DNA from 2 places in the Streptomyces sp. JLBJ103 genome. Region 1 is predicted to be linked to the other one. Evidence: riboswitches for the same ligand, from Rfam matches in the RefSeq annotation. Region 1 holds a riboswitch; the other holds the start of a gene.
What was found. Region 1 has a riboswitch for S-adenosylmethionine ahead of AC4BEG_RS25745 (aminotransferase class V-fold PLP-dependent enzyme). Riboswitches for the same ligand answer to the same signal wherever they lie in the genome.
Positions count from the first base shown of each region.

Region 2: linked by a shared signal. The riboswitch ahead of thrC (threonine synthase) and the one ahead of AC4BEG_RS25745 (aminotransferase class V-fold PLP-dependent enzyme) in region 1 are both predicted to bind S-adenosylmethionine.

Region 1 covers NZ_CM177089.1:5,827,725-5,831,121, forward strand. The annotation lists gene trpD (anthranilate phosphoribosyltransferase) at 1-868, shown strand, start outside; SAM riboswitch class IV at 948-1,065, shown strand; gene AC4BEG_RS25745 (aminotransferase class V-fold PLP-dependent enzyme) at 1,273-2,670, shown strand; gene AC4BEG_RS25750 (Lrp/AsnC family transcriptional regulator) at 2,762-3,043, opposite strand; gene AC4BEG_RS25755 (rhomboid family intramembrane serine protease) at 3,040-3,397, opposite strand, start outside.
Region 2 covers NZ_CM177089.1:4,362,645-4,366,041, forward strand. The annotation lists gene AC4BEG_RS19275 (glucosyl-3-phosphoglycerate synthase) at 240-1,187, opposite strand; SAM riboswitch class I at 1,384-1,524, shown strand; gene thrC (threonine synthase) at 1,542-2,858, shown strand; gene AC4BEG_RS19285 (MoaD/ThiS family protein) at 2,855-3,133, shown strand.

The sequences.
Region 1 (3,397 bases):
GGTGTCCGGGCTCGTCCGGACCATGTACGAGCACGCCACAGTGATCGAGGTCCCCGGGGACACCGTCGACATCGTCGGCACCGGCGGCGACCGCGCCAAAACCGTCAATATCTCGACGATGTCGGCGCTGGTGGTGGCCGGTACCGGAGCGCGGGTGGTCAAGCACGGCAACCGCGCCGCGTCCTCCGCCAGCGGAGCCTCCGACGTCCTGGAGAAGCTGGGCGTCAATCTCGATCTGACCCCGCGGCGGGTCGTCGAGGTGGCCGAGGAGGCGGGGATCACCTTCTGCTTCGCGGTGAAGTTCCACCCGTCGCTGCGCCATGTCGCCGCCGCCCGCCGGGAGTTGGGCATCGGCACCACGTTCAACATCCTCGGCCCGCTCACCAACCCGGCCCGGGTGCGCACCCAGGCGACCGGTGTGGCGGACGCCCGGATGGCCCCCCTGGTCGCCGGTGTGCTGGCCGACCGCGGCTCGTCCGCGCTGGTCGTCCGGGGCGACGACGGCCTCGACGAGCTGACCGTGACCGCGACCTCCCAGGTGTGGGTGGTGCGGAACGGCACCGTACGCCAGGAGACCTTCGACCCGCGCGACGTCGGTATCGACTTCGTCCCGGTGGAGGCCCTGCGCGGCGCCGACGCCTCGTACAACGCGGATGTGACACGCCGGCTGCTGGCGGGGGAGACCGGGCCGGTCCGGGACGCGGTGCTGCTCAACTCGGCCGCCGCGCTGGCCGCGCTGGACCCCGAGCCGGGCGCCAAGACGCTCACCGAGCAGATCGCGGAGGGGCTGACGCGCGCCGCGGAGTCCATTGACTCGGGGGCGGCACGCAACGCCCTGGAGCGATGGGTACGCGCCAGCAACGCGTAAGGCCTGCCGTCCCACCGCCCTTGCCCGGATGCCGGACAGGGGCGGTGCGTCGTTTCTTCGTATGGCATACTCCTGGCCAGGTCACGAGTGACAGCGACTACGGCCCCGGCCCGCTGTCCGGCAACCCTCCGTCCGTGGCGGGGTGCCCCGGGTGATGACCAGGCCGCAGGCAGCGAGGTCTGCGGCAAGCGCGGACCCCTCGCACTAGGGGTCCTGGTGGTCGAGGGAGTTCTTCCGTGACGCAGCGAATGCTTTAGGGCCGGACGGCCCGTATCCCACAGCCTCCGCGCGGTGCCCTGTTCCGTGCGTTGAGCGATTTTCCACGCCCGCACCGGCGGTGAACCGCCGGGTCCGCGTGTGACGCATTCACGCCTTCACGCCTTCGCCTTCCGGGAGAATTCGCCATGTCCGTGCGCCCTGCCGCCTCCGTTGCCCCCGCTGCCGCTGATGTCTCCGCCGCCGATGTCTGTGAGCCGTTGCCCGTGCTCGGCGCCGATGTCCTCGTGCCGCTGGTCACCGGTGGTGAGGTGACCTACGCCGCGCTCGACTACGCCGCCAGCGCCCCCGCCCTCCAGCGGGTCTGGGACGACATCGCCGCCTACGCCCCGTACTACGGCAGCGTCCACCGCGGTGCCGGGTACCTCTCGCAGCTGTCCACCGATCTGTTCGAGAACAGCCGCGCGGACGTCGCCGCGTTCCTCGGCTGCCGCGCGGATGACCAGGTCGTCTTCACCCGCTCCACCACCGATGCGCTCAACCTGCTGGCCGCGGTGCTGCCGTCCGGTACCGAGGTCTTCGTCTTCGAGACCGAGCACCACGCCTCGCTGCTGCCGTGGGAGCAGCGCGAGGACGTCCGCGTGCGCTACCTCAGCGCGCCGCGCTCCCCGCGGCAGGCCGTCGAGACGCTGGAGCGGGCGCTCGCGGAGCGGACCGGGGGTCCCGCCCTGGTGTGCGTGACCGGTGCGTCCAATGTGACCGGTGAGCTGTGGCCGGTACGGGAGCTGGCCGCCGCGGCCCACGCCCACGGCGCCCGTATCGTCCTCGACGCCGCCCAGCTCGCCCCCCACCACCCGGTCGACATCGCGGCGGAGGACGTCGACTGGGTCGCCTTCTCCGGGCACAAGCTGTACGCCCCCTTCGGGGCCGGAGTGCTGGCCGGACGCGCCGACTGGCTCCGCGAGGCGCGCCCGTACCTGGCGGGCGGCGGCGCCAGCCGCAAGGTCGCCCGGCGGGACGACGGCGGGGTGGACGTCGAGTGGCACACCACCGCCGCCCGGCACGAGGCGGGTTCGCCGAACGTCATCGGCGTCTACGCCATCGCCTCCGCCTGCAAGGCGCTGACCGAGGCCGGATTCGACGGACTGGTCGCCCGTGAGCGGCAGTTGATCGCCGCGGTCCGGGAGGGCCTGGCGGAGGTGCCGGAGGTGCGGGTGCTCTCGCTGTTCGGCGAGGACGCCCCGCGGGTGGGGGTGCTGTCGTTCGTGGTGGACGGCTGGAACAGCTCGCACTTCGCGGCCGCGCTCTCCGCGGAGTACGGCATCGGTGTCCGCGACGGCCTCTTCTGCGCCCACCCGCTGGTCCGCACACTGCTGGGCAGCGAGCCGGAGGAGCCGGGCGAATGCGGCGCCCCCGAGGCCGCGCCGGGCGAGCGCTCCCTGAACGCGATCCGCGTCAGCTTCGGCGCGGGCACCCCGGACGAGCATGTGGACCGCTTCGTCCGCGCGGTGAAGGAACTGGTCCGCGACGGCGCCCAGTGGACCTACCGCACCGAAGACGGCCGCTGCGTCCCCGCCCGCGACTGACCCCCATCGGTCCGGTGCCCCGCCCCGGCGCCCAGCCGGGGCCAGGGCGGAGCCCCGTGAGGGGGTCGGGGGAGCCCCGGAGGTGGGTGGGTCAGCCGTCGAGGCCGATGGCGAAGGCCGCTTCCAGGTCGTGCTGGGAGTACGTACGGAAGGCGATGTGCGTCTCCGTGGCGGCCACCCCGGGGACCTTGCTGATCTTGCCCGGGATGATGTCCGCGAGGTCGTCGTGCTCGGCCACCCGCACCATCGCGATCAGGTCGTGCGCACCGGTGACCGAGTAGACCTCGCTCACACCCTCCAGCGCGGCGATCTTCTCTGCGATCTCCGGAATCCGGTCCACGCTGGTCTTGATGAGCACGATCGAAGTGATCATGGCTGGCTTTCTCCCTCGCTGGACCTGACTGCGCCGCCCACTCTAGCCGTCCGCCCGAAGCGCGCCCACGCGTAGAGGAAGCCGAGGGTGAAGCCCACCAGATGGGCCAGATACGCCACCCCCGGGTGGTCGTTGGCCTCGCGGGCGGCGAGCCACTGGAGGGCGACCCAGAAGGCCAGGACCACCCAGGCGGGGAAGCGCAGCGGCATGAAGAACAGGAACGGGAAGAGGCTGGTGACCCGGGCGCGGGGGAAGAGCCAGAGAAACGCGCCGAGGACCCCGGAGATCGCTCCGGAGGCGCCGACCAGGGTCTGCCCGGAGTCGGCGTGGGCCGCGGCGTAGCCCAGGAGCGCC
Region 2 (3,397 bases), 1.5 Mb from region 1:
ACGCCGCGCAAACGTGCGTGCGGTCTCTCGGCCCATAGGGCGTACGCGGCGTCCGGCAGGGGCGCGCGGCCCGCCTGGCGGCCCGGTCCTCAGCGGCCTCGCTGACGTCCGGTGCGCTTCGGTTGCGTCCCGAAGGGGTGCGGGGCCGTGTCGGTGTGCGGCTCCGCCGCGTGGGCGCGACCGGCCACGACGCCGCCGCGGACGAATGACGGCACCTCGCGGCACTTCCCGCGGAGCGCTTAGGCCGCCCGCCGCTCCGCGTACTCCGGGATCTCGATCATCGGCGGCCGCTCCTCGGTGTCCACGGCCGACGTACGCGGCTCGAAGCCGTTCTCGCCCCGGTCGAACTGGGTCAGCCGTGGCCGCACCAGATGGCCGCGGGCCAGCCGCAGCTGCGCCGTGCGGTAGATGGCCGCGGCCATCCGGCCCAGCGCCTGCCCGTCCTGGTGGCGGTGTTTGCGCACCCCGATGTCCACCTGGGCCAGCGCGTCGAGGCCGACCGTGTGCAGCGAGTCCACCAGCAGCCCCAGCTCCACCCCGTACCCCACGGGGAACGGCAGCCGCTCCAGCAGCGAGCGCCGCGCCGCGTACTCCCCGCCCAGCGGCTGTACGAATCCGGCCAGCAGCGGCCAGTGCAGATTCAGCAGCGGACGGGCGACCAGCTCGGTGACCCGGCCGCCCTGTCCGGCCGCGTCGCCCAGCGGCCGGTCGTACATCCCCTTGACCAACTGCACCTCCGGGTCGGTCAGCAGCGGACCGACGATCCCGAAGACGAAGCGCGCGTCGAACTCCCGCAGGTCGGCGTCGATGAAGCAGACGATCTCGCCGTTGGTGGCCAGCAGGGAACGCCACAGCACCTCGCCCTTGCCCGGCAGCGCGGGCAGCCGCGGCAGCAGCGAGTCGCGGTGGACCACTGTCGCACCGGCCGCCGCGGCGACCTCCGCGGTGCGGTCGGTGGAGCCCGAGTCCAGCACGACCACCTCGTCGACGAGCGGCGCCGCCCCGTCCATCAGCTCACGGCGGATCACCGCGGTGATCTCCCCGACCGTCGCCTCCTCGTTCAGCGCGGGCAGCACCACGCTCACCGAGCTGCCCGTGGCATGCTTGGCGGCCAGCAGGCGGTCCAGCGGACGGTCGTCGGCCGACCAGGAGCGGCGGTCCAGCCAGCGCTCCACCTCATCCAGCACCTGTCTGTCTCCCTGCTGCTGTGATCACTTGTGATCGCCGCTGTGATCCATCTCGCGCTTCGGACGGCTGTCTCAACCCTCCGGGGCTTCGGTTACAGTCTTGAACAACGCGCAGGACCGTCATATGTCGGGGTCGACCCGGCTGTATGGCGCCCATCGCGCGGACAAACGCCCGGGCCCGAGCCCGGTGCCATACCGCTCATCCAGAGGGGCAGAGGGAACGGCCCGTTGAAGCCCCGGCAACCCTCCAGCTGGTCTCGTTCTCGTAGCGAGGCTCCCAGCTAGGGAAGGTGCCAATTCCGTCTCGTGGCGAAATGCGTCCCGAGGAAGATGAGGAGAAAGGGCCTCGCCTCCATGGCTGTGCAATCCGTCGAAAGCTCGACCACTTCCCCCGCCGCTTCCCCGGCTTCCGAGTTGCCCACGCCCTCCTTCGGCCCCGCCGTCGCGCTGTCCTGTCGCGAATGCGGTGAGCGCTTCGACCTTGGCCCGATCTTCGCGTGTACGGCGTGTTTCGGCCCCCTCGAAATCGCGTATGACCTGCCGACCGGCGACCCGGAGGGCCTGCGCCGACGGATCGAGGCCGGTCCGAACAACATCTGGCGCTATGCCCCGCTCCTTCCCGTCCCGGCGGACGTGGCGGACACACCCAGCCTGAATCCAGGGTTCACCAAGCTGGTCAAGGCCGACAACCTCGCCCGTGAACTCGGTGTCACCGGTGAGCTGCACATCAAGGACGACTCCGGCAACCCGACCCACTCCTTCAAGGACCGGGTCGTCGCCATCGCCGTCCAGGCCGCCCGCGCCTTCGGCTTCACCACCCTGTCCTGCTCCTCCACCGGCAACCTCGCGGGCGCGGTCGGCGCCGCGGCCGCCCGCGCGGGCTTCCGCTCCTGCGTCTTCATCCCGCACGACCTGGAGGCGGGCAAGGTCGTCATGGCCGCCGTCTACGGCGGTGACCTGGTCGGGATCGAGGGCACCTACGACGACGTCAACCGCTTTTGCAGCGAGCTGATCGGCGACCCGGCGGGCGAGGGCTGGGGCTTCGTCAACGTCAATCTGCGGCCGTACTACGGCGAGGGCTCCAAGACCCTGGCCTACGAGATCTGCGAGCAGCTCGGCTGGCGGCTCCCGGACCAGATCGTCATCCCGATCGCCTCGGGCTCCCAGCTGACCAAGATCGACAAGGGGCTCAAGGAGCTGATCCAGCTCGGCCTGGTCGAGGACCGCCCCTACAAGATCTTCGGCGCCCAGGCCGAGGGCTGCTCCCCGGTCTCCGCCGCCTTCAAGGCCGGTCATGACGTGGTGCGTCCGCAGAAGCCGAACACCATCGCCAAGTCGCTGGCCATCGGCAACCCGGCGGACGGCCCGTATGTCCTGGACATCGCGCGCCGCACCGGTGGGGCCGTGGAGGACGTCACCGACGAGCAGGTCGTCGACGCCATCAAGCTGCTGGCCCGCACCGAGGGGATCTTCGCGGAGACCGCGGGCGGGGTCACCGTCGGCGTGACCAAGAAGCTGATCGAGGACGGGCTCCTCGACCCGGCCCTGACGACCGTCGTCCTCAACACCGGCGACGGCCTCAAGACCCTCGACGCGGTGGCCCCCACCACGGGCCCCTCCGCCACCATCCGACCCACCCTTGACTCGTTCCGAGAGGCTGGCCTCGTATGAGCGTCAATGTCCGAATCCCGACCATCCTTCGCACCTACACCGGCGGTCAGGCCGAGGTCAGCGCCGAGGGCGCGACCCTCGCCGAGGTGCTGGCGGACCTGGAGAAGAACCACCAGGGCATCTCCGCACGCGTCCTGGACGACACCGGCAAGCTGCGCCGCTTCGTGAACGTCTACGTCAACGACGACGATGTGCGTTTCGCGGACGGCCTGGGGACGGCCACTCCGGACGGCGCCGGGGTCTCGATCATCCCGGCGGTCGCGGGCGGCTGCTGACCCCTGATCACCTTTTCACTATCGGAATCGCCCCGTCCGGAGAAAAACGGACGGGGCGATTCCGTGTGTGGAATCGCGATACAGTTGGCCTGATTCCGAACAGGCCGAAGGCTGGAACCGCATACGGAACCCGTCAAGTTGTGCGCGAAATGTGAGCATGATTTGTCGGGTTGGTGCCCTATGTCCGGCCCGACTTGTCCCCCCTTCGTGAGAATCCTTCACTTTTGGGCTATCGGCCGCGCCCAGAATTCTCGTCCGATTGAC